DNA from 4 places in the Pseudomonas sp. HS6-2 genome. Region 3 is predicted to be linked to each of the others. Evidence: riboswitches for the same ligand, from Rfam matches in the RefSeq annotation. Region 3 holds a riboswitch; each other region holds the start of a gene.
What was found. A riboswitch is a leader RNA that binds a small molecule or an ion and turns the genes downstream of it on or off. The one in region 3 is predicted to bind cobalamin.

Region 1 (7,787 bases), 920 kb from region 3:
CGGCGATGGCGCAAGGCGAATTCAGCCACGGCATCGACATCCCCCTCCTCGATCGCCTGGCCACCGCGCCAGGCACAATGGGCCCGGGCCGCGCGCAGCCAGACCAGGTCGGCACGCAGGCCATCGACGCCGGCGGCGAAACAGCGCTCGGTGATCCAGGCCAGGGCCTGATCGTCCAGGGCAATTGCCGCCAGCCCCTGGCGCGCCGCCTGGCAGCGCGCGCGCAGTTGCGCCTGGGCACCGGCCCACTGCTCGCAGAACGCCTGCGGATCGCTGTCGAAGGCCAGCCGCCGGCGGATGATCTGCTGGCGCGCCTCCGGGGCTGGCAGGCCATCGAGCGCCACATTCAGGCCGAAGCGGTCGAGCAGTTGCGGGCGCAGCTCGCCTTCCTCGGGGTTCATGGTGCCGATCAGGACGAAACGGGCACTGTGCCGATGGGAAATGCCGTCACGCTCGATGCGGTTGGTGCCACTGGCGGCCACATCCAGCAACAGGTCGACCAAGGTATCGGGCAGCAGATTGACTTCATCGACATACAGCACGCCGCCATCGGCGTGGGCAAGCACGCCAGGGGAAAACTGCGCCTTGCCTTGGCCGAGCGCGGCATCCAGGTCCAGCGTGCCGATCAGGCGCTCCTCACTTGCTCCCAGCGGCAAGGTGACGAACGGGCCCTCGCCCAGCAGGTCGGCCAGGCCACGAGCCAGGGTGCTCTTGGCCATACCGCGCGGGCCTTCGATAAGCACGCCACCGATCTTAGGGTCGATTGCGGTCAGGCACAGGGCCAGTTTGAGGTCCTCGGCACCGACCACGGCTGCCAGTGGGAATTGTACGGGTTCACTCATTTCAAGCCTGTTCCTCGCCGTCGAGCAACTGCGCCTCAAGCGCCTCGCGGTACTCACCTGGGGCTTCCCAGAGCCCGCGCTGCTGGGCTTCCAACAAGCGTTCGGTGAGGTCGCGCAGGGCCTCGGGGTTGTGCTCGCGCATGAAGTCGCGAGTCGCCGGGTCGAGCACATAGGCATCGGCCAGCGACTGGTAGTGATGGTCGTCGATCAGGTGCGTGGTGGCGTCGAAGGCGAACAGGTTGTCGACGGTCGCGGCCAGCTCGAACGCTCCCTTGTAGCCATGGCGTTTCGCCCCGTCGATCCATTTCGGGTTCAGGGCACGGGCACGGATCACGCGGTTGAGCTCTTCCTTCAAGGTACGGATCCGCGGCCGGTCGACCTGGCTGTGGTCGCCGTGGTAACTGGCCACTGCCCCGCCAGACAAGGTCTCCGACGCCGCCAGCATGCCACCCTGGAACTGATAGTAATCGTTGGAATCGAGCAGGTCGTGCTCGTGGTTGTCCTGGTTCTGCAGCACCGCCTGCACCTGGCCCAGGCGCTGGGCGAACTGGGCGCGCGCCGGGGTGCCTTCATCGCTGGCACCGTAGGCGTAGCCGCCATGGTTGAGGTAAACCTCGGCGAGGTCGTCACGGCTGTGCCACAAGCGGCCATCGATGGCGTTCTGCACGCCGGCACCGTAGGCGCCCGGTTTGGCCCCAAATACCCGCCAACCCGCCTGGCGCGCCGCCTGTTCGGCGTTCACGCCCTGCGCCTGCAGGCTGGCGCGCTCGTTGCGCACCCGCGCGGCCAGGGGGTTGAGGTCGTCCGGCTCGTCCAGCGCTGCCACGGCCTGCACCGCCGCATCGAACAGGCGGATCAGGTTGCCGAAGGCATCGCGGAAGAAGCCCGAAACCCGCAGCATGACGTCCACCCGTGGGCGGTCGAGCAGGCTCAGGGGGAGGATCTCGAAGTCGTCGACCCGCTGGCTGCCGGTGGCCCACACCGGGCGCACGCCCATCAGCGCCATGGCCTGGGCGATGTCGTCGCCACCGGTGCGCATGGTTGCCGTGCCCCACACCGACAGGCCCAGCTGGCGCAGGTGGTCACCATGGTCCTGCAGGTGCCGTTCGAGGATCAGGTTGGCCGAGGCGAACCCCAGACGCCAGGCCGTGGTGGTCGGCAGGTTGCGCACATCCACGGTGTAGAAGTTGCGACCGGTGGGCAATACGTCCAGGCGGCCGCGGCTGGGTGCGCCGCTGGGGCCTGCCGGTACGAAACGCCCGGCCAGCGCGGCAAGCAACCCATTGATTTCTGCCGCGCCGCAGGCATCCAGGTCCGGTGCGACCTGCTCGCGCAGGGCTTTTATCACCTCGTGCACCGGTTGCCAGTCGGGCTGCTCGGGCAGTTGCGCCTGCCCCTCCAGTGCCTGCTCGATGGTGCGCAACGCGAGCAGCTCAAGGCGCTCGCGGGTATCGCCACAAGTGCGCCACGCGCCGTCGCTGACGTCCTGCAGCAGCGCCGGACGTGGCCCTGACCAGGCCTCGCCGAGGTCGCAATCGAGGGGGTCGAAGCCCAGCGCCAATGCCTTGGCCAGCCCCCGCAACAAGCTGGCATTGCCACCGCGTCCATCGCCACGCTCCACCCGCAGCAACGCCAGCAAGGTATCGATGCGCAGACGGGCCTGCGGCGACTGGCCGAATACATGCAGGCCGTCGCGAATCTGCGACTCTTTCAGGTCGCACAGGTAGGTGTCCAGGCGCGGCAACCACACGGCGGCATCGTCCAGCTGGCCTTCCAGCTGCAACTCACGGTCGATATGGTTGGCCTTGACCAGCTCCAGAATGTCGCGCTGCAGCTCACGCGCGCGCCGCGGGTCGAGCAGCTGGGCTTCGTAGAACTCGTCTGCCAGCTGCTCCAAGTGGCGCAAGGGGCCGTAGGTTTCGGCGCGGGTCAAGGGCGGCATCAGGTGATCGATGATCACCGCCTGGGTCCGGCGCTTGGCTTGGGCACCTTCGCCCGGGTCGTTGACGATGAACGGGTAGATGTTCGGCAGCGGGCCGAGCAGCGCGTCCGGCCAGCATTGTGCGGACAGGCCGACACCCTTGCCGGGCAGCCATTCCAGGTTACCGTGCTTGCCGACGTGGATGACTGCATCGGCGGCAAAGGCATGGCGCAGCCAGAAATGAAACGCCAGGTAACCATGAGGTGGCACCAGATCCGGGTCGTGGTACACCGCGCTGGGGTCGACCTGGTAGCCGCGCGCCGGCTGAATGCCGACGAAGGTCAGGCCATAACGCAAACCAGCCACCATCAGGCGGCCTGCGCGGTACATCGGATCCTGCTCTGGCGGCCCCCACCGTTCCAGCACGGCTTGGCGGTTGGCCTCGGGCAGGCGTTCGAACGCCGCCTGGTAGTCCGCAAGGCTCAGGCTCTGGGCGCAGGGGCGCTGATCGAGGTGTTCGAGGTCGTTGGTGACGCCGCCGAGCAACTGATGAATCAGTTGCGTGCCGCTGCCTGGCAGCTCTGCGAGCGGATAGCCCTCGGCCTGCAGCGCCTTGAGGATGTTCAGGGCAGCGGCCGGGGTATCCAGGCCAACGCCATTGCCAATGCGGCCATCGCGGGTCGGGTAGTTGGCCAACACCAGGGCCACGCGCTTTTGCCCATTGGGCAGGCGCGCCAGTACGACCCAGCGCCGTGCCAGCTCGGCGACGAAGTCCATGCGCTCGGGGTGCGCGCGGTAGCAGACTACGTCGGACTGGCTGCGCTCGCTGCGCCAGGCCATGTCCTTGAAACTCACCGGGCGGGTGATGATGCGCCCGTCCAGCTCCGGCAAGGCAATGTGCATGGCTAGGTCACGAGCACCGAGGCCCTGCTCGCTAGCCTCCCAGCCGGGTTGGTTGTCTTGCGCGCAGATGGCCTGCAACACCGGGATGTCACGGCGAAACGGGCGCAGGTTGGGGCGTTCCGGGCTGGACAGGGCAAACCCTGTGGTGTTGATCAACACCTGCGCGCCCACTTCGTCCAGCCAGGCCTCAACCTGTTCCAGGCAGGCGCTTTCCTTGAGGCTGGCCACTGCGATGGGCAGCGGGTTGAGGCCGGCGGCCTGCAAGCGCTCGCAGAACACGTCGATGAACGCGGTGTTGGCGGCCTGCAGGTGTGAACGATAGAACAGCAATGGCGCCACCGGGTGTTCGGGGTTCCACTGGCGGTACCAGTCCTCTGGCAGCGCACCAGGTTTGCGCGGGTGATACACAGAAGTCCGCGGCAAAGGCTGCGGTTCGTCCCAACGGTAATCGCGCCCCAGCCACTGGTTGGCCAGGCACTTGAACAGGTTGACGGCGTTGCTCTTGCCGCCTTGGCGCAGGTAGTGCCAGAGGCGCTCGGCCGGCTCGCCGGTGACTGTTCCGAGGCCGGTCAGCTCCGGGTCCGGGCGGTCATCGCCGGGCACCAGAATCAACTGCACGCCCCGTGCCGCCAGCTCGACCAATTGTTCGACGCCATAGCGCCAGTAACCGACACCGCCGTGCAGCGACACCAGGATCACCTTGGCATGGCGCAGGACCTCATCGACATACAAATCGACCGAGGCATGGTTCTGTACCTGCATCGGGTTGGCCAGGCGCAGGCTGGGGAAATCGTCCGGCAGTTGCTCGGCGGTTTCGGCGAGCAATGCCAGGTGCGAATCGCCGCTGCAGAGGATCACCAGATCGGCGGGTGTCTGGCCGAGGTCGGCGATGCTATCGTCCGGCACGAAGCCGCCGGGCTGGGTCCGCAGCAGGTGCATGGGTCAGGCGCCCAAGGCCTGGCGCAGGCGCGCTTCCAAGTGCACGGCATCGAGGTCCTGGCCAATCAGCACCAGACGGGTGATGCGTGGCTCGTCGGCGCGCCAGGCGCGGTCGAAGTGCTTGTCGAAACGGGTACCCACGCCCTGCACCAGCAGGCGCATCGGCTTGCCGGGGATGGCCGCGAAACCTTTGGCGCGCAGGATGCCGAACTCCACCACCAGCTGGGTCAGGGCATCGAGCAGCAGGCTTTCGTCGGCTTCGGGCAGGTCGATGGAGATCGAGTCGAAGGCGTCGTGGTCGTGATCGTCGTGGTCATCGCCGTCATGGTGGGAATCGTGGTGGGTACGACGGCCATCGATGTGCGCCTCGGCCTGCGCGCCCACGCCCAGCAGTACTTCCAGCGGCAGCCGGCCGCTGCTGGCCTCGATCACCTTGACCGCCGGTGGCAGCTCCTCGGCCACTTCGGCACGGACCTTGGCCAGGCCTTCGGCGTCGATCAGGTCGGCCTTGTTCAGCACCACCAGGTCGGCGCTGGCCAGCTGGTCGGCGAACAGTTCGTGCAGCGGCGATTCGTGGTCCAGGTTGGGGTCGAGCTTGCGTTGTGCGTCGACCTGGTCCGGGTAGGCGGCAAAGGTACCCGCGGCCACGGCCGGGCTGTCGACCACGGTGATCACCGCGTCGACGGTGCAGGCGTTGCGGATTTCCGGCCACTGGAAGGCTTGCACCAGGGGCTTGGGCAATGCCAGGCCGCTGGTTTCGATGAGGATGTGATCGAGGTCGCCGCGGCGTGCGACCAGCTCGCGCATCACCGGGAAGAACTCTTCCTGCACAGTGCAGCACAGGCAGCCGTTGGCCAGTTCATAGACGCGGCCGCTGGCTTCTTCCTCGGTGCAGCCGATGCTGCATTGCTTGAGGATTTCGCCGTCGATGCCAAGCTCGCCGAATTCGTTGACGATGACCGCGATGCGGCGGCCCTGGGCGTTGTCGAGCATGTGGCGGAGCAAGGTGGTCTTGCCCGAACCGAGGAAGCCGGTAACGATGGTGACGGGGAGCTTGGCCAGTGTTTTCATGTCGCGTTGCCCTTGGCAGGTTGGCGCGGGCACACGGGACGAAAGCCGCGGGCCAGGCCGGGCTTGTTCGCCACCGGATCACCCCGCCCGGTTTAAAGTCGAATTCGTCTCGAGGCAGGTCTCCTGGCTTGCACCGTTCCAGCTCTTCGCAGCAAGAAGCTGGCGGGACGACGCCTTCCCGCGCGCGGCGCAGTGGCTGTGTCGATCCGTTGTCGGTGCGCACAGTTGCGGGGGCAGCCGCGGCTTGTACCGCGTTCCCGTCTTAGCTTCGGCAGGGCCGAAGAACCTCGAAGTCGCAAGGCTACGCGGGGGGTGGCGGGGGGTCAACTGGTGTCCGCCGAAAACCTTGCAGCGCTGACAGATCGAGCGCCGCCCGCGCGGCGCATCGCGAGCTTTGCTCGCTCCTACGTTTGTTTCGGGCCAGTTATTCCTGTGGGATTTGCGCGCGAACGCCTTGGCGCATGACGCGATATCGCGTCGTACCAACAAGGCGGTCGCGCGCGCCTGTCACAGGCATTACTGTCCCGAAACAAACGTAGGAGCGAGCAAAGCTCGCGATGCGCCGCACGGGCGGCGCGCGATCTGACAGGCGCTGCAAAACTACCGGCGAACACCTGCCAGCCCTCACACAATCACAAACCAAGCATCCATTGAAAGGAACCGGTGGCACACGCCAATGCCTGATGCTGTGCCAATTTTCAACTTATCTATATGTTGTATCCCTGCTGCCCCCATCGAAACGGAGCCGGCATGAAGAAAATCCCGCTAAGCCAACGCAAGGACGATCACCTGGATATCGTGCTGACCGCCAGTACCACCGCGCACGGCGTGGACCCCGGCTGGTCGGCGCTGCGCTTCGAGCACTGCGCATTACCCGAGATGGCCCTGGACGACATTGACCTGAGCACCGAGCTGTTCGGCTGTGCCCTGCGTGCCCCGCTGCTGATCAGCTCCATGACCGGTGGTGCCGAACGCGCACGCTTCATCAACCAGCACCTCGCCGAAGCCGCCCAGGCACTGGGCATCGCCATGGGTGTGGGCTCACAACGGGTAAGCCTGCGTAGCGACCAGGACCAGGGCCTGACCGACGAACTCCGACGCCTGGCACCGGATGTGCCGCTACTGGCCAACCTCGGCGCCGCCCAGCTGCGAGAAGCCGACGGCCTGGACCTGGCGCGCCGCGCAATCGACGCCCTGCAAGCCAATGCCCTGATCATCCACCTGAACCCCCTGCAGGAAGCCGTACAGCCTGAAGGCGACCGTGACTGGCGCGGCGTACTCAAACGCATCGAAACCCTGACCTCCCAACTGCCGACGCCGGTGATCGCCAAGGAAGTCGGCGCGGGCATTTCACCCCGCGTGGCGCGCATGCTCTGCGACGCAGGTGTAGCCATGGTCGATGTAGCCGGTGCCGGCGGCACCAGTTGGGCAGCCGTGGAAGCCGAGCGCGCCAGCACCGCCGCCGAGCGCGAGGTCGCCATAGCGTTTGCCGACTGGGGCAACCCGACCGCGCACTGCCTGCTGGCGGTACGCCGCGCCGTGCCGGAAATCGGCCTGATCGCCTCCGGCGGCGTGGCCAACGGCGTCGATGCCGCCAAGGCCATTCGCATTGGTGCCGACCTGGTTGGCCAGGCAGCCCATGTACTGAGTGCGGCGATGATCTCTACTCAGGCAGTGGTGGAACATTTCGAGATTCTTCTGCGCCAGTTGCGTATCGCCTGCTTCTGCACCGGCTCGCGCAACCTTGCGCAACTGCGCCGGGCGCGCTTGCTGCCGAGCAACCTGACGCCGCCATGACGCTTGCAGCTGTGGCATGATCAGCGGCTCCCTTCCTACGGGCCCCTGTGCATGCTGATCGACGAAGAACTGACCCTGAAAAAGCTCGAGACCTTCCTCGCCTTCATGCGCAGCGGTAACCTCGGCCGCGCCGCTGCCGATCTGTCTACCAGCGCAGTGAGCGTGCACCGCGCCATCCACTCCCTGGAAAGCGCCCTGCGCTGCCCGCTGTTCAAGCACGAAGGCCGCCAGCTGATCCCGCTGGAAAGCGCCTACGTGCTGGAGAAGAAAGCCCGCCAACTGATCCAGGACGCCGAGCAGATGGTGCGCCAGAC
Region 2 (7,787 bases), 520 kb from region 3:
TACACATCCGGGGATTTTGCAGTGAGCTTACTGGCAGTGGGCTTGCCCGGGTTGGCGCACGCAACAAGACTTGCAGCGAGTGCAGCGCAGAAGAGGATACGAACGGTTGGCATTTGCGATTAACCTGACTGGAACATGGGCCATTCTAGCCGGGATCGAGCCACAGGAGTAATCCACCAAGGTCGTGCGCAGGCTTGATTGCAACCGCGCAAGACTTCCGTCGAATGGGCAAGACGGCCCTATCCCCTAGAATGAACCCCGCTGATGGATCAGCACCCATCGCAAAAAGCCCGCTCTCATGTGCGCGGGCTTTTTGCACTTGCAGATCAATGGATCAGGCTTTTTTACACATCAATGCAGCATCGAGCAGCCTGCCATGGTCGTACCAGGCGTCGCGCTGGTAGGCCGTGAACTGACGCTCGGTCCCCGTTCCGCGCAGTTCTACCAAACCAGCGGCCTGGGTAGGGTCGGTACTTTCGACGTACAGTTTCACCGAGTTGTCGCCATCGACCTCATAGGTTTTCACATTACCTTGAAGTTCGCCTTTGACACACCCTAGATAAACGGGTGTGCTTCTGTCGGTAGTACCGGACGTATAATCATGGCCATCCCGTACATCCCGATTCTGTGCGCACCCGCCCATCAACAGCGTGGCGAAAGTGGTTAACAGTATTGCGCCTGCGACCGATCTTGAACGCTTCACGCGACACGCTCCTGCTGCCCCATCGATAACTGACGAAAGAGTGGCCAAGCCGAACGCCCTTTTTTAGTTCTCGTGTGCCCATGGTACTGCGCAAAGTGCACAGCACAATATTCTTGTTTGCTATATGGGCAATGGCCCATGACTGGCAACTTTGCGACTTTCGCATTATTTCTTTAGCCGAGCGGAACGATTTCAATCAGCCATGATTCTGATGCGTATCGACCAAATGCACCGTTCAGGAGAGGTCCATGGTGTGGTGGCTGGAAATACTCGCCCAGTTCGTGATTTCAACAGGCCTTGCCGTGTTCAGCATCTTTGTGTTCTGGGCCTACACGCTGGCGTTCGGCAGGACCTACAGCAAGCTGCTGTCAGCCGCGTTGGCGCTGGCCCTGCTGGGCATCGCAGCTTTCCCCCATGGGACGAGCTTCGCCATCAGCCAGCAGGCGCTGCCGGGGGCTGGCAGCGAATTCCTGTTGCTGGTCGCGGACGCCTTGGGTGTGATCAGCGCCGTCATGATTGCATCGTTCTTCTTCAACCCTGGGCGGTTGCTCGAAGAATCATGACGGCAGCCGGGCTATCCGCCCAGCCCTTGGCCGGTGAGCGAACAGCCGTCTGCTTCAGTACAGTCAGCGTGGGCCGCCATGTCCCCCACCATGCCCACCACCGCCACCTGGCGGCATGAACATCCAGCCACCTGCCAGTGTGGATAACCAATGCCGCCTTGCATCAGTAACGACGATAGTCCTGGTGCCCGCCGCGATCTTCATCGTAGTAATGCCGGTGGTGGTGGTGATCCCCGTCGTGCCAGTAAGGCCAGCAGCCACTGAGCAACAACAACCCGGACAACACGACAACCCATGCAGTCTTGCGTTTCATGTGCGTACCTCCAGCCAGGCGAAGCGAGGCCTTGCTTACGTTGGACTGTGCAAAAAACAGAGGTTCGGGCCGGGCGTCAGCCGCTGATCTTGTTTCATGATGCCCCCTGCCCCCCGGTTCAATGCCATTGCATTTGACGCCACCTTCACCGCGTGCTCTCCTTACGCCTTGCGTCAGGTGCCCCCATTGGGGGTGAAACGGGAAATCGGTGCGTCGCAGGCCCTTGCCAGGGCCGGGCAAATCCGGTGCTGCCCCCGCAACGGTAAGCGAGCGAAGCGTCCAGACCACTGTGCCACGCAGTCCGGCATGGGAAGGTGATGCTTTTCAAGGAGCCCTGCTCCTCCTCGCAAGCCCGGAGACCGGCCTGGCGTTCATGAACACCCCGCGGTGGGCGGGCGCTGTCGCATTCCCTCGGGCGCCCCGTGCCCGGGGCTGCCGCGCGTGTCCCCATTGCCTTCTAGAAAGCAAAAGCAAAAAGCAAAGCAGAGGATCGCGACATGCCCATCACCAGCGCCAAACACAGCATTACTACCCCCGTCACCCTCAGCCAGCGCGTGGTCATCGCCGTCAGTGCCAGCCTGCTCGGCCTGTGCCTGGTGTACTTTGCCGGGTTCTCGCACATCGAAGCCGTGCACAACGCCGCGCACGACACCCGCCACAGCGCCGCCTTCCCTTGCCACTGAGGCTGCCATGATCAAGCGTATCGCCCGCACTGCCGGTTTCAGCGGCTTGCTCGCCGCTCTGTTGCTGACCCTGCTGCAGAGCTTTTGGGTCGCACCGCTGATCCTCGAGGCGGAAACCTATGAAACGGCGGCCCCCGCAGCCGAGCAACACAGCCACGGCGAAAAGGCCAGCGCTGGCCACAGCCACAGCGAGGAAGCCTGGTCGCCAGCAGATGGCTGGCAGCGCATCCTGTCGACCACCGGCGGCAATCTGGTGGTTGCCGTCGGTTTTGCCCTGATCCTCGCCGCCCTGTACAGCCTGCATGAGCCAGGCCGTACCAGCACTGGGGCGCTGTGGGGACTGGCCGGTTTTGCCGTGTTCTGCCTGGCTCCAACCCTGGGCCTGCCACCGGAACTGCCAGGCACAGCTGCCGCCGACCTCGGTCAGCGCCAGAGCTGGTGGGTCGGCACCGCAGCCGCGACCGCACTGGGCCTGGCCCTGCTGGTGTTCGCACGCCATGGTTTGCTCAAGGCACTGGGCGCCGTCTTGCTGGTGGTACCGCACGTAATCGGCGCTCCGCAGCCGGAAGTCCACGAAAGCCTGGCCCCCGAAGCCCTGGAGGCTCAGTTCAAGATCGCTTCCTGGCTGACCAACGCGGCCTTCTGGGTGGCCCTGGGCCTGCTCAGCGCCTGGTTGTATCGCCGCTCTAGCCACGCCTGATGGCCATCGATCAGCCATTGCCGGCGCTGTACGCCGGCTTCGGCTGCCGTCGGGGTTGCTCGGCGGACGCCCTCGACGCCTTGCTGCATGAAGTGCTGCAGCGTCACGGCCTGAGCGCCACAGCACTTCGCGGTTTTGCCAGCATCGCTGGCAAGGCCGACGAGCCAGGTTTGCAGCAACTCGCCGCACGCTACGCCCTGCCGTTGGAGGTTTTCACTGCCGAGCAACTGCAGCCGTATGAACCCCAGCTCAGCCATCGCTCCGCAATCGCCTACGCCCACAGCGGCTGCTGGGGCGTCGCCGAGAGCACGGCACTGGCCCTGGCCAACCTCAGTCACGCCGGCGCCGCACTCAGGGTGGCCCGCCAGGTGCGCGGCCGCGCTACCCTGGCACTGGCCTGTGCCGGATAATCGCTTCTTTCATCTATTCAAGGATCCGCCATGACGGTCTACTTCATCGGCGCCGGCCCCGGCGACCCGGAACTGATCACGGTCAAGGGCCAACGCCTGATCCGTCAGTGCCCGGTGATCATCTATGCCGGCTCGCTGGTACCCGCGGCGGTGCTCGAAGGGCATCAAGCCGAGACGGTCATCAACAGTGCCGAACTGCACCTCGGACAAATCATCGACGCCATCCGCACCGCACACGCCAATGGCCAAGACGTGGCCCGGGTGCACAGTGGCGACCCCAGCCTGTATGGGGCCATCGGCGAGCAGATCCGCCATCTGCGCGAACTGGGCATCGATTACCAGATCATCCCCGGCGTCACTGCCACCGCCGCCAGCGCGGCACTGCTCGGCTGCGAACTGACCCTGCCGCAAGTAGCGCAGACGGTCATCCTCACCCGCTACGGCGACAGCTCACCGATGCCCGCTGGCGAGCAGCTCGGCGACCTGGCCCGACACGGCAGTACCTTGGCCATTCACCTGGGGGTCAAGCACCTGCCACGTATCATCGAAGAACTGCTGCCCCACTATGGCCCCGACTGCCCGATCGCGGTGGTTCATCGTGCCACCTGGCCAGACCAGGACTGGGTGCGCGGCACTCTGGCCGATATCGTCGAACAGGTAGCGAGCAGGGGTTTCCGGCGCACCGCCCTGATCCTCGTCGGCCACGTGCTCGGCGATGCGCCGTTCACCGAGTCGGCGCTGTACCGCGCCGGCCACGCCCACCTGTACCGCCCCGGCGACTAGCATTGCCAAGCTGACAAGGGGCGGAGCAGACTGCGCACTCCACCAGACCGGAGGGATACCCATGCTGGAGCTGCGCCCTAACTGTGAATGCTGCGATGCCGATCTGCCGGGCGATAGCCCCGACGCCCTGATTTGCTCGTTCGAATGCACCTTCTGCCGCCACTGCGCTGACCACCGCTTGCAGGGGCGTTGTCCGAATTGCGGCGGCCAGTTGCTACCCCGCCCGACGCGGGTGGGGCAGGCGTTGAGCAACAACCCCGCCTCGACCCAACGGGTCCTCAAGCCTCACCCGACTTGCGCCTGACCCTCCGCCAATACAGGCGCCGCCGCTTCTGACGGTGCTTGTAACGGCTGCCGTGTAGGAAATTTCTACAATATCGGCTCGCTTGTTCAACACACCTATACTCGCCATTACCATGGGTCCGGAATGGTCGTATCGTGCCGCACAGCAGAAAAAGCTTGCAGACGTATTCCTGATTGCTTCAGGAAGCCGACCACATTCCGATAGGAGTTAGTGATATGACAACCGTGCTGATCGTTGATGATCATGCCATCGTCCGTTTTTCCTTGCGCATATTGCTCGAGCGTGAGCGCTTTCGTATCGTCGGCGAAGTCGACAATGGCAGTGAGGTGGCGCAGAAGGTGCGCGAATTGCGCCCGGATGTGGTGCTGCTTGACATCGGGCTCCCCGGCCTGGATGGCATGGAAGTCATCAAGCGCCTGCAACAACAGGAGCCGGCCCCCAGGATCATGGTGCTGACCGGGCAAGCCACCGACCTTTATGTGCGCCGCTGCCTGGATGCCGGCATCGGTGCATTCGTCACCAAAGGCGAGGACCTGGAGGCCGTGGTGTTCGCCCTCAAGGCCTTGACCAAGGGTTACTCCACCTTCCCTCAGATGGCGGTGAACAGCAATACCCTGGAGAGCGAGCCAGAGCGCCTGGATAGCCTGTCCAACCGTGAAATGGAAGTGCTGCGGCGCCTGAGCCGTGGTGAAAACAACAAGAACATCGGCACCTGCATGAACCTCAGTGCCAAGACCATCAGCACCTACCGAGGCCGTATCATGGAAAAGCTCAAGACCGAGTCACTGGTGGAAATGGTGGATCTGGCCAAACGCAACCGCATCAGTTGATGCGTGTGGGTAGCATGAAACCTGTCCTGGCCGGCCTTGCCCTGCTGATCGCCCTGCTCTGTTACCCGTTCATGGCGCTTGCCGATGCTGAACCCAGGCATTTGCTGGCACGCGCCACCAGCGCCACGCAACCACTGCAACTGGATGACGTCGACCGCCAATGGCTGCAGCGGCGCGGCGTGTTGCTGCTGGGGAGTTCACGGCCGGATTACCCGCCCTTTGAAATCAACGTCAGCCTGGCTGATTACGAAGGCCTGAGCGCCGATTATGCCGGGCTGATCGCCGAGCAGCTGGGCGTACCGGTCGAAGTCAGGCGATTCGCCAGCCGTCATGAAGCAATCGCCGCGTTGCGTGCTGGCACCATCGACCTGCTGGGCAGCTCCAATGCCTTTGAAGCTGCCGATGCCCAACTCAGCCTCAGCCTGCCCTATGCCGAGGACCTGCCGGTGATCGTGACGCGCGAAGCCTCCCCCCTGTTACATGGCAAGGACCTGGCCGGCTTGCGCCTGGCGATGGTCGACCACTATCTGCCGGGCGAGGCCGTCCGCGCCCTCTACCCCAATGCCCAACTAAGCCTCTACCGCTCGACCCTGGCGGGCCTTGCGGCAGTCGAACTGGGCGAGGCCGACGCCTATCTGGGCGATGCCATCAGTACCGATTACCTGATCGGCAAGAGTTACCAAGGCATGGTGAAGATCGACCATTTCTGCCAGGTGGCGCCCGGCTCCTTTGCCTTCGCGTTCGCCCATGACAACCCGCGGCTGCGCCGCCTGGTCGATAGTGCCATGGCCAGGATCACCGAAAGCGAGCGCCTGAACATCCTGCGCCGCTGGAGCAGTGGCAATACCAGCCTGTTGCTGGACCGCCACCTGTCAGTACTGACACAGGAAGAAAACGACTGGATAGCCCGGCATCCGACGGTCAGCGTGCTGGTCGACACGGCCCTGGCCCCGCTCACATTCAATGACGCCGAGCAGCATGTCAGCGGTATTACCATCGACCTGCTCAAGCAGATCACCCTGCGCACTGGCTTGCAGTTCAGGTTCATCGAGCAGGGTACCGTGCAGCAGATGGTTGATAAGGTCGCACGCGGCGAGGCTCAGATGATCGGAGCACTGGGCTATGGCACGGAACGCGCGGCCCAGTTGCGCTACACGCGCCCGTATCTGGTCAGCCCCAGGGTGCTGGTGACCCGCGACCAGGCGCCCTCGCCGCTGCACGCCAGGAACCTGGACGGACAACGCATTGCCCTGCTGCAGGGCTCCCACCTTCGCGACGAAGTACTGCAGCGCTTCCCGCAGGCCAAACTGGTCATGGTGAACAACCCCCTTGGCCTGATGGAAGCGGTGGCCAACGGCGACGCGGACGCCGCCTATAGCAGCTATATCAATGCCTCGTACTACATCAACCAGGTCTTCAAGGGGCGCCTGCGTATCGCCGGTGTCGTGGGGGACGAGCCGGCCGTCGCCTCCTTTGCGGTCGCCCCCGACCTGCCGCAATTGCAGGCCATCCTCGACAAGGCGCTGATGAGCATTCCTCCAGAAGAGCTGGAACAGCTGATAAACCGCAGGCGCACCAGCACCTTGGTCAGTGACAGCCCCTGGCGCAACTACCGCACCCTGGCGCTGCAAGTGTTGGTGCTGTCAGCCCTTCTGCTGGCGGGCGTGGTGTTCTGGAACAGCTACTTGCGCAAGCTGATCCACCAGCGCACCGAAGCGCAGCACGCGCTGCAGGCGCAACTGGCCTTCAGCCGCGGTCTGCTGGAGCAACTGCGCCAGGCCAAGGATGAAGCAGAACAGGCCAGCAAGACCAAAAGCGCGTTCCTGGCGACCATGAGCCACGAGATCCGTACCCCCATGAACGCCGTGATAGGCCTGCTGGAACTGGCGCTGGAAGACAACCACGCCGGCCACTGCGACACCCAGACCCTGCAGACCGCCCATGATTCCGCCATTGGCCTGCTCGGGCTGATCGGCGACATCCTTGATATTTCCCGCATCGAATCCGGGCACATGACCCTGCAGCCGGTTGCCACCGACCTGGTCGAACTGCTGCGCAACACCCTGCGCGTATTCGAAGGTAACGCGCGGATAAAGGGCTTGCATCTGCAAGGCGAGCTGCCGGCGGGCCCACTCTGGGTCCTCGCTGACCCGTTACGGGTCAAGCAGATCCTCTCCAACCTGTTGAGCAATGCCATCAAGTTCACCGATCGTGGCGACGTACAGGCCCGCCTCACCTTCAAACCGTCGAGCGCAGGCGACATCGCGCTGGTCGAGGTGAGCGTGACCGACACGGGTATCGGCATTGCCGCCCCGGATCAGGCCCGCCTGTTCAACACCTTTACCCAGGCTTCAGGCCCACGGGCGAGCCAAGGCGCTGGCCTGGGCCTGGTGATCAGCCGGACTCTGACCGAACTCATGGGGGGCAGGCTGGATTTGCAAAGCGTGGAAGACGTCGGCACCCGGGTGCTCGTGCAGTTGCCGCTGCCACTGAGTGCG
Region 3 (7,787 bases):
AGCGGCCATCTGGCGCTGGCCAGCCAATCTGCGATCATGAAACTGTCTGATTCTCTGCCCTGGTTTCATCATGCAATTGACCCGCCACGTCGACGCCAACGCCCCGCTGTGTTCGCTGATCCGCAGCCTGGCCACCCGCCCCGGTTTCGCGCCCACGTACTTGCCCCAGGTGCAGGTACTGAGCTGGGACCACTACGTGGCCAGCAGCCCGCAGATCTACGAGCCGAGCCTGATGATCCTGGCCCAGGGCAGCAAACTGGCGCGCCTGGGCCCGCGCACCCTGGAGTACGGTGCCGGCCATTATCTGGTGCAGGCGCTGTCGGTGCCATTCATGTGCGAAACCTTTGCCACCGCCGACGAGCCACTCCTGGGCGTGGCGGTGGATATCGACCGTGGTGTGCTTGGCGAACTGGTGCAGAGCATGGACCTGGCACCCGACCCGGCGGTACAGGCGCAAACGCCACAGTCGATGACCTCGGCGGCGCTCGATGCACCGATGCGTGAGTCCGTGGAACGCCTGCTGCACTGCCTGCAGGACCCATTAGATGCCAAGGTGCTGGGCCCGGCGCGCATCCGCGAGGTGTTGTATACCGCCCTGCGCGGCCCCCAGGCAGGGGTGCTGCGGGCACTGGTGGAGCAACAGGGGCACTTCGCCCGCATCGGTGCGGCACTCATGCACTTGCGCGAGCACTACACCGAGCCGCTGAGTGTCGAGGCGCTGGCGGCCTGCGCCAACATGAGCGTGTCGACCTTCCACGAGCACTTCAAACGCTGCACCGACATGGCGCCGATGCAGTACCTCAAGCGCCTGCGCCTGCTCAAGGCGCAGCAGATGCTGATCGGTGAAGGGCTGGGGGTGGCGCAGGCGGCGCATCGGGTGGGGTACCAGAGCACCTCGCAGTTCAGCCGCGAGTACAAGCGCCAGTTTGCCCGCAGCCCGGGGGATGAGCTGCCCTACCAGAGCCTGCCGGTCTGACCCCGGCCCGGTTCACTGCCGCTCGACCATGGCAATGATCGCAGCCTGCAACTCGGCCTTGGCCTGCTTCGCCTCCAGTTCACCTGCCGCAGCCGCCTGCGACAGCGCCTCGGCCGCGCCCACCAGCAGGCGCATGCCCGCCGCGCCAATCTCACCCCTTGTCGGTGCAAACTCGCCCAACGCTGCGCGGCATTTGTCTAGAAACGGCTGTTCATAGGCCCGCTTCAACGCCTCCAGCTCCGGCGACCCGGCCAGCGCCGCCGACACCCCAGGCATCTCCCGCCCCTGGCTCATCACACAATCGACATAGGCCGCGGCAATGACCCCGGCACGCCCCGGCAAGGTCGCCTCACAGCCGTCCAGGGCCTGCGCGAGCATCACCGACTGGCGCGCATCGTAATCCTGGTACAGCGCCGCCAGCAGCCCGGTGCGGGTCTCGAAATGGTCATACACCACCGGCTTGGTGACTCCGGCCTGCTCCGCCAGGCGGCCGAGGCTCAGGGCCTCGGTGCCTTCCTCGCGCACCAGTTGCCAGGCCACGTCGAGTAGCTGGCGCCGCCGCTCTTCCCGGGAAAGTCGCTTGCGTGGCTGAGCCTTGTCATCGCTTGACATCAATTACCTACCAAAAGTAACTTACTAAACGTAACTTGCCTTGAGTATATAGCGCTCAAGGCAGCAAAGCACCTTCACACTGGAGAGACCACCATGCAAGCCTTGATCGTCATCGGCCATCACGACCCCGAGTCCCTTACCCATGCCCTGGCCCGGCAGATTGCCGACGGCCTGGCCAGCGCCGGCCACGGTAGCGAAATCGCCGACCTGGCCCGCGAAGGCTTCGACCCTCGTTTCGGTCTGGCTGACCACGCCGTGCACCGGGGCCTGGCCGCTCCACCGGCCGACGTGCTGCTGGAGCAAGCCCGCATCGACCGCGCCGATACCCTGGTGCTTGTCTACCCGATCTACTGGTGGTCGCTGCCGGCCTTGCTCAAAGGCTGGGTCGAGCGGGTGTTCAGCAATGGCTGGGCGTTCGACTACCAGGGCGGCGTCACTACCAAGAAACTGCGTGGCATGAAGGTGCACCTGGTCGGTGTGGCAGGTGCCGATGCCAGCAGCTTCGAGCGCCATGGCTACGGTGAGGCGATGCGCGTGCAGATCGAGCATGGCATCTTCGATTATTGCGGCGCCGAGGTGCTCAGTTCGACCCTCCTGGATGACAGCGAAGGGCCGGATGCCGCCCTGCACCTGCGTACCGCCCGCACCTTGGGCGAGCAGTTGTTCACGCCGGCCCGCAGCCAGATCGCCTGAGCGGCGCTAGTCGGTTAGCGGCCATTGCGCCAGCGGCCAGTAGCGGCCCTTGCGCGATTCATACAAGGTGAAATGCCTGGCGCTGAGATGGAACTCAGGCGCCACAGCCGCCTCCGGGGCCTGGCCGCGAAAGTCCCGTGACAGGGTGAGGTGCGGGCGGTACTCGCGGGCCTGTTCTTCGAACCCCATCGGCAGCAACGCCTGCTGCAGGCCATAGATCAGCTGGCGCAAGGCGGCCGGCGTGTCCTGCGGCTCCAGCACCAGCACATTGGCGCGCTGCCAAGTCTTCAGCTGGTCCAGCAGCAGGCGCAGCGGCGCCCCCGGCCGCACCAAGTTGTCTACCGCCGCGCAGATGGCCGGCACCTGCGCCGCATCTACATCCCCCAGAAACAGCAAGGTCAGGTGGAAGTTTTCGCTCGGCACCGGCTTGCCGCTGCGCAGGTTCAAACCGCGCCGCCACTGGCTGATCGCACGGCGCTGGGCGTCGCTGACAGGCAAGGCGAAGAACAACCTTTTGAACGGGGTGCCACTCGGGCGAATGTCCTGAATCATGTGAACTCCATCACGTGAAACGTTTTTGCACGCTATAGGGCCTTACACCAATGTCGCCCCGCATTAACGTAACAATAAGTACAAACTGCCCCCATGATTGTTTATGCTGGCGAGCTTATGCCATGGCGCATGGCCATTTTTCGACAAGTAACCGTCCATGAAAATTGCACTCGTACTGATCTTCGTCCTTTCGATCGCCTATGTTCACCTGCGCGGTCGGGTGCGCCACAAGCTGACCCGTCAGCTGGGCGACCATTCCAGCTTCCTGGCCCCGGTCAACAGCTTCCTGTACCTGTTTTCCAAGCACCCGGCCAAGCCCTACCTGCCGGTCGAGGCGTTCCCGGAACTGCAGCCGCTCATGGAGCACTGGCAGGAGATTCGTGCCGAAGGCCAGCAGCTGCTGCACGTGGGCGAGATCAAGAAGTCCGACAATTATGACGACGTCGGTTTCAATTCGTTCTTCAAGACCGGCTGGAAGCGCTTCTACCTGAAGTGGTACGGCGAAAGCCACCCGTCGGCCATGACCCTGTGCCCCCGCACTACCGAGCTGCTGCAAGGCATCGGCACGGTCAAGGCGGCGATGTTCGCCACCCTGCCACCGGGTGCCAAGCTGGTCCGCCACCGTGACCCGTACGCCGGTTCGTACCGCTTCCACCTCGGCCTGGACACGCCGAACGATGACGGTTGCTACATCGACGTGGACGGCGAGAAGTACTCCTGGCGCGATGGCGAGGGCGTGGTCTTCGACGAGACCTACATCCACTATGCCGCCAACACCACCGAGCACAACCGCATCATCCTGTTCTGCGACATCGAGCGCCCGCTGAAGTACCGCTGGGCCACCGCGTTCAACCGCTGGTTCAGCCGCAACGTCATGGCCGCCGCCGCCGCGCCCAACGACGCCGGCGACAAGACCGGTGGCATCAACCGCCTGTTCACCCGTATCTACAAGATTCGCGAGCGTGGCAAGGCGCTGAAGAAGCGCAACCGCATGCGCTACTACCTGGAAAAGTGGCTGGTGGTCGCCGCTCTGGTGCTGGTGTTCGTCTACATCTGACGCACGTTGGCAATGGCAGAAACGGCCTTGTTTGGCCGTTTCAAGCCAGCCAGCACCAAAGTACAAGCCTCACTTCCCACGCTTCGACTAGCATGAAAGCTCCACTCGCAACCTTTCCAAGGTGAAGACGATGAGCATGATGGACTGGGACGCCTACCGTAAGCAGCTGATGGCCGGCATCGGCGATCTCAAGCAATTGTCCCCCGACACCGTGGCCGGCTACATGACCGCCAGCGGCGCGGGCGCCAAGACCAACCACCTGGACGCCAAAACCCGCGAACTGATCTCCCTGGCCGTGGCCGTCACCACCCGTTGCGACGGCTGCATCGCCGTGCACTCGCAACAGGCCGTCAAGCACGGCGCCACCCGTGAAGAGATCGCCGAGGCGCTGGGTGTGGCCGTGGCGATGAATGCCGGGGCCGCGCTGGTCTATTCGGCCCGCGCCATGGATGCGGTGGGCAAGGCCAACGGCTGAAGCCCGACGGCGTCGCCGCCCTTGCGCGACGGCGCCGCGCCACCCAGACTTGGCGGCCTAGCCATTGCAGGAACCGCCATGATCCACATCCGCCCCATGACGCCCGAAGACTTCGAGCGTTTCTGGCCGACCTTCCAGGCCATCGTCCAGGCCCGCGAAACCTACGCCTTCGACCCCGAACTGGACGTCGAGCAGGCACGCCAGCTGTGGCTGCAACTGCCACTGCACACCCTGGTGGCCGAAGCCGATGGTGAGCTGCTCGGCTCCTACTACCTCAAGGCCAACGCCGCCGGCCCTGGCGCCCATGTCGGCAACTGCGGCTACATGGTCTGCGACGCCGCCCGTGGCCGTGGCGTGGCCCGGCTGATGTGCGAGCACTCGCAGAAGTTGGCGCGCCAGGAAGGTTTTTTGGCATTGCAGTTCAATTCGGTGGTGGCGAGCAACGAAGTGGCGGTGGCTTTGTGGACCAAGCTCGGCTTCGAGACCGTTGGCCGCCTGCCCAAAGCCTATCGCCATGCCCGCCTCAGGTTGGTCGACTGCCTGGTGATGTACAAGTGGCTGGCCGATGAGCCGGTGGTGGAAAAGCCTCCCCTGCTGATCGGGCGCAAGAACATCGAAGCACGGGTGTCGCGCCGCCGAGGGCGCTGACACGCACATTTGACGTGCTGGCCATTCGATGGTCAGATGCCCGCCAGTTTCAGGTGTCCTGCGCCGCCGTACGCAGGGTGAAACGGGAAGCCGGTGCGTCGTGGTTCACGACAAGTCCGGCGCTGCCCCCGCAACGGTAAGCGAGCGATGCCTTCGACACACCACTGTGCGCCAGCATGGGAAGGTGAAGGCCTCATGCCCCTCGCAAGCCCGGAGACCGGCCTGAAGCCTCACTTGGCAACCCGCGGTGGGCGGGCGCAGGCCGGTATCCGCGTGCGCCCCTGCACGCGTGGTGTGCCTTTGCGTGTTTTCCACCGGGATCCATTCATTCCTGCAGCAGTGGAACGACATGTCCCGATTCCTCAAGCTTCAACCCCTGGCGGCCTGCCTGGCCGTCACGCTGCCAGCCCTGGCCGACGAACCCGTGCTGAACCTCCCCTCCACGGCCATCACCGATAGCGGTGACCCACAACGCGTCGACCTGGCCACGCCGACCGAGGCCGGTTCACGGCTGAACCTCACTGCCCTGGAAACCCCGGCCAGCACCAGCAGTATCACTGCCGAACAGATCAAGCAGCGCAACAACCTCACCGTGCAGGACGCCGTGACCCGCTCGCCCGGCATCACCTTCATCGGCAACCCGGGCGATGGCGGCACCGGCCTGTCGGCGCGTGGTTTCACCGGCCATGGCTCGGTGATGACCCTGTTCGATGGCGCGCGCCTGTATACCGGGGCCGGCACCCAGACCTTCCCGGTCGACCCGTGGATGGTCGAGCAGATCGACATCATCCGCGGCCCGGCTTCGGTGCTGTATGGCGAAGGCGCGACCGGCGCGGTGGTCAACGTGATCCCGAAAAAAACCTTCGCTGGCGACATCCGCAACCGCGTGCGGCTGGGCTACGGTTCCTGGGATCGCCAACAACTGGGGCTGGACAGCGGCGGCAGCCTCAGTGAACGCCTGAGCTACCGCCTGACCCTGAACCAGCAGGGCGGCAACGGCTGGGTCGACCGCACCGACTCGCGCAGCCTGGCGCTCAGTGCCGCGCTGCGCTTCGATGCCAGCGACGACCTGAGCTTCACCCTCGCCCACGAGCGCGGCGACGCCCAGCCCGCCAACTACTACGGCACGCCGCTGATCGACGGCCATTACCGCAGCAGCCTGCGCAAGAAGAACTACAACATCCAGAACGACGAGCAACGCTACCACGACGAGTGGACCCGCTTCACCACCGACTGGACGATCAACGACCAGCTCAGTGCCAGCAACCAGCTCTACTACATCAAGAGCCGCCGCCACTGGCGCAATGCCGAAAACTACAGCTGGGACGCCGATCGCGCGATGCTGGAGCGTCAGAGCTACCTGGAGATCAAGCACAATCAGGAGCAGATCGGCGACCGCCAGACCTTCACCTTCGACCACAGCCTGTTCGGCCTGGCCAGCAAGACGCTGGTCGGTGTCGAATACAACAAGGTGCGTTTCAACGTCGACAGCAACCGGCCCTACAACGACGTGGGCGGCGACTACATCGACCCGTGGCAGCCGACCGCAGGCTGGTTCCACAGCGACTCGCCAACCCGCCCGCAGACGCTGTCCACCACCCACACCTTTGCCATGTTCGCCGAGAACCGCCTGCAGCTCAGCGAGCGCCTGTCGCTGGTGACCGGCGTACGCCGCGACCAGAACAACATCGACCGCGACAACCTGGTTGACGGCAGCCGCAGCGACCGCAGCCTGCAGGGCGGCAACTGGCGCGCCGGGCTGGTGTTCGCGCTCAACGACAATCTGTCGCTGTACGGCCAGTACTCCACCAGCGAGGACGGCGTGGATAACCTGGTCAGCCTCAGCCCGTCGCAGATGCACTACGACCTGACCGAAGCGAAGCAGACCGAACTAGGCCTCAAGCAGCGCTTCTGGGAGGGCCGTGGCGAGTGGACGCTGGCGGCGTTCCATATCGTCAAGAAGAAGCTGCTGGTGGATGACCCGATCACCCACGAGGCGCAACAGGCCGGGCAGCAGACCTCCAACGGCCTGGAGGCGTCGCTGGAACTGGCCCTGGGGCAGCAGTGGCAGGTGTCGGCCAATGCCGCGCTGGTACGGGCGAAGTACGATGATTTCGACGAGGTGGTCGATGGCGTTGCACTAGACCGTGCCGGCAACCGCCCGGCCAATGTGCCACGGCGCACGGCCAACCTGTGGCTGAGCAAAGGCTTCGACCAGCAAGTCGAGGCCGGGATTGGCGCGCGGTATGTGGATGAGCGTTATGCCAACACGGCCAATAGCCAAAGTGCGCCGGGATATACCGTGGTCGATGCCAACATTGGCTGGCAGGTGCTGCCGGATGTGCGCCTGGGGTTGCAGGTGAACAACCTGTTCGATCGCGAGTATGTGGCGTCGGTATTCAGTGACGAGCAGTGGGTGATGGGCGCGCCGCGGTCCTACTTCGCTACCGTGGATTACACCTTCTGACTTGATGGCCATTCGCGGGACAAGTCGGATCGCCCCGCGAAGAGGCCGGCACAGGCGACACAAAAAAACGCTATCGGAAGAAAATGAAATAGTTATAAGATAACGTTTCATTTGACATTCATTCCTGCCTGCGACCCCTCCATGACCAGCGCCTCAGCCCTCCCCACTCAGCTCACCCAGCGCCTGCAGAGCATCGATGCCCTGCGCGGCCTGGTGATCCTGTTCATGCTGCTCGACCACGTACGTGAAACCTTCTTCCTGCACCGCCAGGTCAGCGATCCGATGACCATCGATGCCACCGACCCGT
Region 4 (7,787 bases), 960 kb from region 3:
AGGTCGACCTGCGGGTGCAGGCGCAGCGGGTCGAAATCGGTGTGGTTGCTGATGCGCGGCAACACCGGGACGATCACCTTGAGCACACGATCCTGCTTGGAGCCCTGGCGGATGTCGATGCCATCCTCGGCTTCCAGGTGCAGGTCGGTGACATAGGGCAGCACGCCCAGTACCGGTTTGCCAGTACGTTGCTGCAGCCAGTCCAGGCCCGGCTGCAGCAGCGCGATATCGCCGCGGAAGCGGTTGATGACGAAGCCCTTGACCCGCGCCTGCTCGCTTGGCGACAGCAGTTCGAGGGTGCCTACCAGGTGAGCGAACACCCCTCCACGATTGATGTCGGCCACCAGGATCACCGGGCAATCGACCGCCTCGGCAAAGCCCATGTTGGCGATGTCGCCGGCGCGCAGGTTGATCTCGGCCGGCGACCCAGCCCCCTCGACCATCACCACCGGGTAGGCCGCACTGAGGCGCTGATGCGAGGCCAGGACCGCCTGCATGGCGATGGCCTTGTAGTCGTGATAAGCCACCGCGTTCATGCTGGTGACCGCACGACCATGGATGATCACCTGGGCACCCGTGTCGCTGTTGGGCTTGAGCAGCACCGGGTTCATGTCGGTGTGCGGTGCCAGCCGGCAGGCCTGGGCCTGCACGGCCTGGGCACGGCCGATTTCGCCACCGTCGGCGGTCACCGCGCTGTTGAGCGCCATGTTCTGCGGTTTGAACGGCACCACGCCGACGCCCTGGCGCAACAGCCAGCGGCACAGGGCGGTAACTAGCGTGCTCTTGCCGGCATCGGAGGTGGTGCCTTGCACCATGAGGGTGGTCATGCCGTTTCCTTCTGATAATCGGCCAAGGCCTGGTCCAGGCGCTGCTCGTCTGCGGCAGTTGCCGGCAGGCCAAGGCGCACGGCGGCCGGCTGCTCGAACAGACGCACGAGGATGCCGCGGCGGGCGAGAAAGTCATGCAAGTGGGCTGCGCGCTCGCTGCGCACGTACTGGAACAGGTCACAGCCGCCGCTGGGCGCCAGGCCGTAGCTTTGCAGCAGCGTTGCCAGGCGTTGACTGGCCTGGGCGCAACGCTCGATCTGAGCCTGATGAGCCGCGTGGTCGGCAAAGCACGCTTGCGCCAGCACCCGGGTCGGGCCACTGACAGTCCAAGGCCCGAGCAGCGCTGCAAGCCGTTGCAACAGCGGCAGCTCGGCCACTACGCAGCCCAGGCGCACACCGGCCAGACCAAAGAACTTGCCAAACGAACGCAGCACAATCAGGCCTGGGCGCTCGGCGCACTCAGCCACGCTGTGTTCGGGTGAGTTATCCATGAACGCTTCGTCCACCAGCAGCCAGCCGCCACCCTTCGCGAGCCGCGCATGCCACGCCAGCAACTGCTCACGGGATACAAGCCGCCCGGTCGGGTTGTTCGGATTGACCAGCACCAGCACGTCGAGCTGATCGAGCTGCGCCTCGACCTGGCTTTCATCCAGCTCGATCAAGTGATGCCCCGCCCGCTGCCAGGCATGCGGGTGCTCGGCGTAGCACGGCGTCAGCACACCCACGCGCCCCAGCGGGCGCAACAGGGGCAAGGCCTGGATGGCCGCCTGGGAGCCTGCCACCGGCAACAGTTGCCGCACGCCATAATAGTGTCGCGCAGCGTCTTCCAGACCGTCGTCGGCTTCCGGCAAGCGGGCCCAGGCGTCCAGCGGAATCGGGGGAATCGGGTAAGGCCAGGGGGCAATGCCACTGGATAGGTCCAGCCAGTCTTCGCGGGCGATTGCGTATTGCCGCACTGCCCGCAGCAGGCGGCCACCATGCTCAAGCATTCAGATAGGCTCCCACGCAGATCAGCAGTACCCATAACCAGACGCCACGCTGCACCAGGCTCCAGCCGCGCTCGATGGCATCGGTATCGGCCATCGGCCCTTCACCCAGGCGCGGGCGCTCGTGCAGTTCACCGTGGTACACCGCCGGGCCGCCCAGTTCGACACCCAGCGCACCGGCGCCGGAGGCCATTACCGGCCCCGCGTTGGGACTGTCCCACAGCGGCGCCTGCTTGCGCCAGCAGGCCAGGGCCAGGCGCGTCTTGCCCAGCAGCGCGTAGGTCAGCGCCACGAGCCTGGCAGGAATATAGTTCAGCCCATCGTCGATGCGTGCGGCGCACCAGCCGAAGCGCTCGAAGCGTGCATTGCGGTACCCCCACATCGCATCCAGGGTATTGCTCAGGCGGTACAGCACCACCCCCGGCGCACCGGCCACGACGAACCAGAACAGCGCGGCGAACACCGCATCGCTGCCGTTTTCCAGCACCGATTCGGTGGCTGCGCGCGCCACGGCGGGCTCGTCCAGTTCGCGGGTTTCACGGCTGACCAGATAACCGACACGGCGCCGCGCCTCTTCCAGGTCACCTTGGCGCAAGGCGTTGGCCACCGGCAGCACATGCTCGCCGAGGCTGCGCAAACCCAAGGCGCAATACAGCGCCAGCACGTCCACCAGCCAGCCGACATAGGGCAGCCAGGACAGGATCAGCGCCACCAGGGTCAGCGGTATCACGGCCACGAACCAGGCGCTCACGCCATGGCTGCGCCAGCCGCGCCCACCGGCATTCAGCCGGCGCTCCAGGCTCGACGCCAGGTTGCCGAAGCCCACCAGCGGGTGCCGGCGCTGCGGCTCGCCCAGCAGCGCATCGAGGGCCACTCCAACCACAGTCAGCAAGGCCACGCTCATGGGCGCTCTCCCCATTGGTTCTCGAACAGCATTTCACTCAAGGGGCGTTCTTGCGCCCAGTTTTCCTGCACCAGCATGGGCTGAGCGTAGAACTCGCTGACCGGCCCCAGGCACAACACCGCCACCGGCTTGGCGCCAGCGGGCATACCCAGCAGGGCGGCCAGGGCCTGCGGGTCGAACAGCGATACCCAGCCCAACCCCAGGCCCTCGGCACGGGCGACCAGCCACAGGTTCTGGATGGCGCAGGCCAAGGAGGCCAGGTCCATTTCCGGCAAGGTGCGGCGGCCGAAGATGTGGGGCTCGCGATTGTCCATCAACGCCGCGACCAGCACTTCGGCGCAGTCGCTGATGCCCTCGACCTTGAGTTTCATGAAGTCATCGGAGCGCTCGCCCAGGGCTTCGGCGGTACGCACCCGCTCCTCCTCGACCAGGCCCTGAATGCGCCCGCGCAGCTCGCGTTGAGTGATGCGGATGAAGCGCCAAGGCTGCATCAGGCCGACACTGGGCGCCTGGTGCGCGGCAGCCAGCAGGCGACCGAGCAGCTCGGGCGCGACCGAGCCACCGGCAAAGTGGCGCATGTCGCGGCGCTCACCGATTGCGCGGTAGATGGCGGCGCGCTCGTCGGCGCTGTAGGCGTGATCGCTCATGGCCGCAACAGCGCCGCCGCCGCCTCAGGGTTGGACGGGAAGTAGAAGTGCACGTAGGAAGCGGTCAGCCGGCCCAGTCGATACACCGCTTCGTTGCCGCGCCCGCCATTGGGGCTCAAGCCCCGGGCGATCGGCTCCAGCTCGGTGGTCGTCAGCGAGTGGTGGTAAGTGTGCCCGCGCAGGGTGCCTTCCGGCAGTTCCACGGCCTGCAGGGCCAGGGCCGCCAGGCGCTTCTGCATGGTTGCCTCGCCTGGCAGCAGGCCCAGCAGTTTGGCACGCTCGCCAGCGACATCGGTCAGCGCATCGAGCAGGTACAGCATGCCACCGCACTCGGCCAGCAATGGCTTGCCCTGGGCATGATGGGCACGGATCGCCTCGCACATCGGCGGATTGGCTGCCAATGCGTGATGATGCAGTTCCGGATACCCCCCTGGCAGATACAGGCTGTCCACCACCGGCAGTTCATGATCGTGCAGAGGGGAGAAAAACGACAGCTGCGCGCCCTGGTCGCGCAGCAGATCAAGGTTCGCGCCATAGGTGAAGGCAAACGCTTCGTCACGCGCCACACCGATGCGTACACCGCTCAGCGACGTAGCACACGGCTGCGGTTCAGGCGCCGCAAAGGCCACTGGCGGCGGCAAGGCAGCATCGCAGCTGGCGCCGAGGGCTTCGGCAGCGGCATCCAGGCGGGCATCCAGGTCATTCAGTTCGCTGGCCTGAACCAGCCCCAGGTGGCGGCTGGGCAGCTCGATGCCGCGCTCACGCGACAGGCCGCCGTACCAGCGCAGGCCCTCGGTCAGGCTACCTTCGAGCAGTTGCGCGTGGCGCAGGCTACCGACCCTGTTGGCCAGCACGCCGGCGAACGGCAGATCGGGCTGATAACGCGCCAGGCCCAGGGCCAGAGCGCCGAAGGTCTGGGCCATGGCCGTGCCGTCGATCACCGCCAGTACCGGCACGCCGAAGTGGCGGGCCAGATCGGCGCTCGAAGGGGTACCGTCGAACAGGCCCATGACCCCTTCGATCAGAATCAGGTCGGCTTCTTCTGCGGCTTGCCACAGCAGTCGACGGCTTTCTTCGGCACCGATCATCCACAGATCGAGCTGGTACACCGGCGCGCCACTGGCCCGCTCCAGGATCATCGGGTCCAGGAAGTCAGGGCCACACTTGAACACCCGGACTTTACGCCCAAGGTTGCGGTGCAAGCGCGCCAGTGCCGCAGTCACGGTGGTCTTGCCCTGGCCGGAGGCGGGGGCTGCAATCAGCACCGCCGGACAGTTGCGCGTTTCACTCACAGTTCGACGCCCTTCTGCGCACGGATACCGGCCTGGAACGCATGCTTGAGCATGCCCATCTCGGTGACGGTGTCAGCCAGCTCGATCATTTCGGGCTTGGCTGCACGGCCGGTGACGATCACGTGCTGCATTGGCGGCCGGGCCTGAATGTCGCTTAGCACCTGGTCGAGGTCGAGGTAGCCGTGCTTCAGGGCGATGTTCAGCTCATCGAGCACCACGAATTGCACGCTCGGGTCTTGCAGCAGCTGGCGCGAGACCGCCCAGGCCGCTTCGGCGGCGGCCATGTCGCGTTGGCGGTCCTGGGTCTCCCAAGTGAAGCCCTCACCCATCACGTGATAGCGCACCTGCTCGGGGAAGCGGCGGAAGAACAGCTCTTCGCCGGTGCTGTTGCGGCCCTTGATGAACTGCACCACGCCGCACTGCATGCCATGGCCCAAGGCGCGGGCAAGCATGCCGAAAGCCGAGCTGCTCTTGCCCTTGCCGTTGCCGGTGAGCACCAGCAGCAGGCCGCATTCGTTGGGGGAATTGGCAATGCGCTCGTCGATGACCGCCTTCTTGCGCTGCATGCGCGCCAGGTGGCGTTCGTCGCGTTCGGTGGATTCGCTCATGAAGGGTTCTCCGCAGGCTGACGCCACGTGAACAGCGGCGACAGGTAATAGGCGGGCAGCCGGAGAACGCGCAGGAGCCGTGACCGGAGCCACGATGCACCGCGCATCACCCTCCGTGATGCCGTTGGCAGTTTCAGGCCGGTCTCCGGGCTCGTGAGCGGGCCATCCGGCCCAGACCTGCGCGCCTTCCCGGGTGCTTTTACCCAGTGGCCCTGCGCAGCTGCTTCTCACCTACCGTTGCGGGGGCAGCGCCGGAATCGCGCCATGCTGGCGGCCACCGGCTTCCCAGTTTCACCCCGCCCAGACGGGGCTGGCAGGGCACCTGAAACACGCGCGAAGGTTAGAGGGTTGCACCGGGAGCGTCAATCGAACGTGGCCTTTTACTTCGGCGCAACAGGCCTGGGTCAATGGCCGATCTGTCAGGTTGTGCCACACTGATCACAGTGATATCACATAGCCATTATTTTGCGCTGAACGCGATCACAACGATAACAGGAGTGCGCAGCATGCAAGGCCAGATCATCAACAACCCGAACCTGGAATTCCTCCGCCCCGTACTGGAACGCTGGGTCGACTGCATCGATCGCTTCAACCAGTTCAATGGCGATGCCGAGTCCCCCTACTGGCATGGCACCCAAGCAAACATCGGCATGCTGGCTGCGGCCGCCTGGCAGGCCGAACTGGCGGCGCTGCAGCAGTTCACCAGCAAGAAACAGCGTGACGAAGGCGAACAGGAGGGGCGCTGCGACCTGTCAATCTGCAGCGCAGATGAAACGCTATACCTGAGCGTCAGCCAGCGCTGGCCGAAAGTCGCGCGGCTGGACATGGCGCCGGCACTGCAGGAAACGACTGCCCTCGCCCGCCACAAGGCGTATGCCAGCCAACTGAAAGCGGGCGCTCTGTTCATCACCCCCTGGAAGGTTGGCCAACATGCCAGCCCCGAGGAGTTGCAGGATCTGGTGGACGACCTGCAAAAGCACACGGCCTGCGCCATCGCCTGGTACTTCCCGTACGCCTACCGCAAGCTGCACAACGAGACAGGGCAGTACTACCCGGGCGTGGCGTTGCTGCTCAAGCAGGCCTGAACCATGCGGCCCGTCCCCCTCACCGAATGTGTATCGGCTTTGCCGCTGCAGCATGGTGAGGGAAGGCGTCGTCGCCGCGGCAGGCGAGAAATCAGGGGTTCTGTGCCAGATGCTCTTGCGGGATAACCCGCTTGGCCTGCAGGTAGGCTTTGGACCAATAGCTGTTGGACAGGTAATCCAGGCGTACTGTACCGCCTGTGCGAGGCGCATGCACGAAGCGCCCTTCCCCGACGTAGATGCCGGCATGGCTGACCTGTGAACCACCACCGGTGGCGAAGAACACCAGGTCACCCGACTGCAGTGAATTGATGTCCACGGTTGGCGCGCGCATGACGATCATCTCGCGTGTCGAGCGCGGCAGGCTGATGCCCGCAGCATCGCGGTACACGTAGCCAATCAGGCCGCTGCAATCGAATCCGGAATCCGGTGTGTTGCCACCCCAGCGATAGGGTGTGCCGACCAGGCCGATCGCACGGATCAACACGTCGTCGGCGAGGGGCGAGCCTTCGGGCTGGCTGTAGGTAACCCGTGGCTGTACCACAGGGGCCGGTGCCGGGGCACGGCTGGAGCAGGCGGCAAGCAATGCCACCAAGGAAAGGAATGCGAAGCGCGCCATCATCGCCATGGCCAGAACTTCCTGTCTGAGACCGAACGGCCGCAGCCGAAAAGAGTTGAGAATTTAGATTAGACGCTTTCTGTAAATGCGCACGGCGGCGAGCTTTTTTTCAAGCTACGCCGCCGTGGCAGGTTATATCATTTTGATATCAGTTGCGCGCGATATTAGTGCTCGGCGCCATGGCCAAGGCACGCTTGGCTTCGATGAAGGTCTTGCTCCAGTAGCGATCACCGAGGCTGTCGATGCGCACACCACCGCTGCGGCGGCTGCTGGAGTGGATGAACTGGTTGTCACCCAGGTAGATGCCAGCATGGCTGACACGGCCACGGCCATTGGTGCTGAAGAACAGCAAATCGCCTGGCTTGAGCTTGTTGCGGGCCACCTTGGGCGCATCGACGTTGATCATTTCGCGGGTCGAGCGCGGCAGGTTCATGCCAGCCTCTTCGCGGAACAGGTAGCCGATGAAACCGCTGCAGTCGAAACCGGAGGCTTCCGAGGTACCACCGAAGCGATAGCGGGTGCCGATCAGCGACATGCCACGCTCGAGGATGCTGTCTGCCAGCACCGGGAGCTGATAAGGCTTGCTGCTGGAGAAGGCCTCCAGGTCATCTTCAGTGGCCTGTTCTTCTTCGCCGAAAACGGACGAAGGCGAAGCCTTGGCCTTGTTGACCGATTGCGAGGCAATCGGGGTGTGATCCTGGGGCTGGGAATCCGGGCCGTGGGCCGCGCAGCCAAAAAGCAGGGTCACGAGTGCGAGTGGCACGAGGGGTGCGAAGCGCTTCAGCATGGGCACGACCGTGTCTGTAATCCTTTAGAAGGGTG

Region 1: linked by a shared signal. The riboswitch ahead of cobW (cobalamin biosynthesis protein CobW) and the one ahead of ACOKS3_RS17950 (TonB-dependent receptor) in region 3 are both predicted to bind cobalamin.
Region 2: linked by a shared signal. The riboswitch ahead of ACOKS3_RS15550 (CbtB domain-containing protein) and the one ahead of ACOKS3_RS17950 (TonB-dependent receptor) in region 3 are both predicted to bind cobalamin.
Region 4: linked by a shared signal. The riboswitch ahead of cobO (cob(I)yrinic acid a,c-diamide adenosyltransferase) and the one ahead of ACOKS3_RS17950 (TonB-dependent receptor) in region 3 are both predicted to bind cobalamin.

Annotation. Positions count from the first base shown of each region.
Region 1 is NZ_CM143906.1:2,945,685-2,953,471, reverse strand. Features, by position in the region: gene ACOKS3_RS13735 (ATP-binding protein) at 1-842, opposite strand, end outside; gene cobN (cobaltochelatase subunit CobN) at 844-4,605, opposite strand; gene cobW (cobalamin biosynthesis protein CobW) at 4,609-5,676, opposite strand; cobalamin riboswitch at 5,773-5,981, opposite strand; gene fni (type 2 isopentenyl-diphosphate Delta-isomerase) at 6,427-7,473, shown strand; gene ACOKS3_RS13715 (LysR family transcriptional regulator) at 7,525-7,787, shown strand, end outside.
Region 2 is NZ_CM143906.1:3,347,943-3,355,729, forward strand. Features, by position in the region: gene ACOKS3_RS15530 (hypothetical protein) at 1-113, opposite strand, end outside; gene ACOKS3_RS15535 (hypothetical protein) at 335-703, opposite strand; gene ACOKS3_RS15540 (hypothetical protein) at 952-1,266, shown strand; gene ACOKS3_RS15545 (hypothetical protein) at 1,430-1,579, opposite strand; cobalamin riboswitch at 1,738-1,961, shown strand; gene ACOKS3_RS15550 (CbtB domain-containing protein) at 2,077-2,262, shown strand; gene ACOKS3_RS15555 (CbtA family protein) at 2,270-2,962, shown strand; gene ACOKS3_RS15560 (cobalamin biosynthesis protein) at 2,980-3,372, shown strand; gene cobM (precorrin-4 C(11)-methyltransferase) at 3,403-4,155, shown strand; gene ACOKS3_RS15570 (DUF1272 domain-containing protein) at 4,217-4,459, shown strand; gene ACOKS3_RS15575 (response regulator) at 4,675-5,289, shown strand; gene ACOKS3_RS15580 (transporter substrate-binding domain-containing protein) at 5,304-7,787, shown strand, end outside.
Region 3 is NZ_CM143906.1:3,868,037-3,875,823, forward strand. Features, by position in the region: gene ACOKS3_RS17915 (AraC family transcriptional regulator) at 71-976, shown strand; gene ACOKS3_RS17920 (TetR/AcrR family transcriptional regulator) at 989-1,588, opposite strand; gene ACOKS3_RS17925 (NAD(P)H-dependent oxidoreductase) at 1,682-2,281, shown strand; gene thpR (RNA 2',3'-cyclic phosphodiesterase) at 2,288-2,833, opposite strand; gene lpxO (lipid A hydroxylase LpxO) at 2,991-3,890, shown strand; gene ACOKS3_RS17940 (carboxymuconolactone decarboxylase family protein) at 4,021-4,365, shown strand; gene ACOKS3_RS17945 (GNAT family N-acetyltransferase) at 4,444-5,013, shown strand; cobalamin riboswitch at 5,048-5,253, shown strand; gene ACOKS3_RS17950 (TonB-dependent receptor) at 5,363-7,480, shown strand; gene ACOKS3_RS17955 (acetyltransferase domain-containing protein) at 7,622-7,787, shown strand, end outside.
Region 4 is NZ_CM143906.1:4,830,533-4,838,319, forward strand. Features, by position in the region: gene ACOKS3_RS22550 (cobyric acid synthase) at 1-827, opposite strand, end outside; gene cobD (threonine-phosphate decarboxylase CobD) at 824-1,816, opposite strand; gene cbiB (adenosylcobinamide-phosphate synthase CbiB) at 1,809-2,717, opposite strand; gene bluB (5,6-dimethylbenzimidazole synthase) at 2,714-3,364, opposite strand; gene ACOKS3_RS22570 (cobyrinate a,c-diamide synthase) at 3,361-4,656, opposite strand; gene cobO (cob(I)yrinic acid a,c-diamide adenosyltransferase) at 4,653-5,264, opposite strand; cobalamin riboswitch at 5,384-5,605, opposite strand; gene ACOKS3_RS22580 (hypothetical protein) at 5,771-6,349, shown strand; gene ACOKS3_RS22585 (C40 family peptidase) at 6,441-6,974, opposite strand; gene ACOKS3_RS22590 (C40 family peptidase) at 7,114-7,752, opposite strand.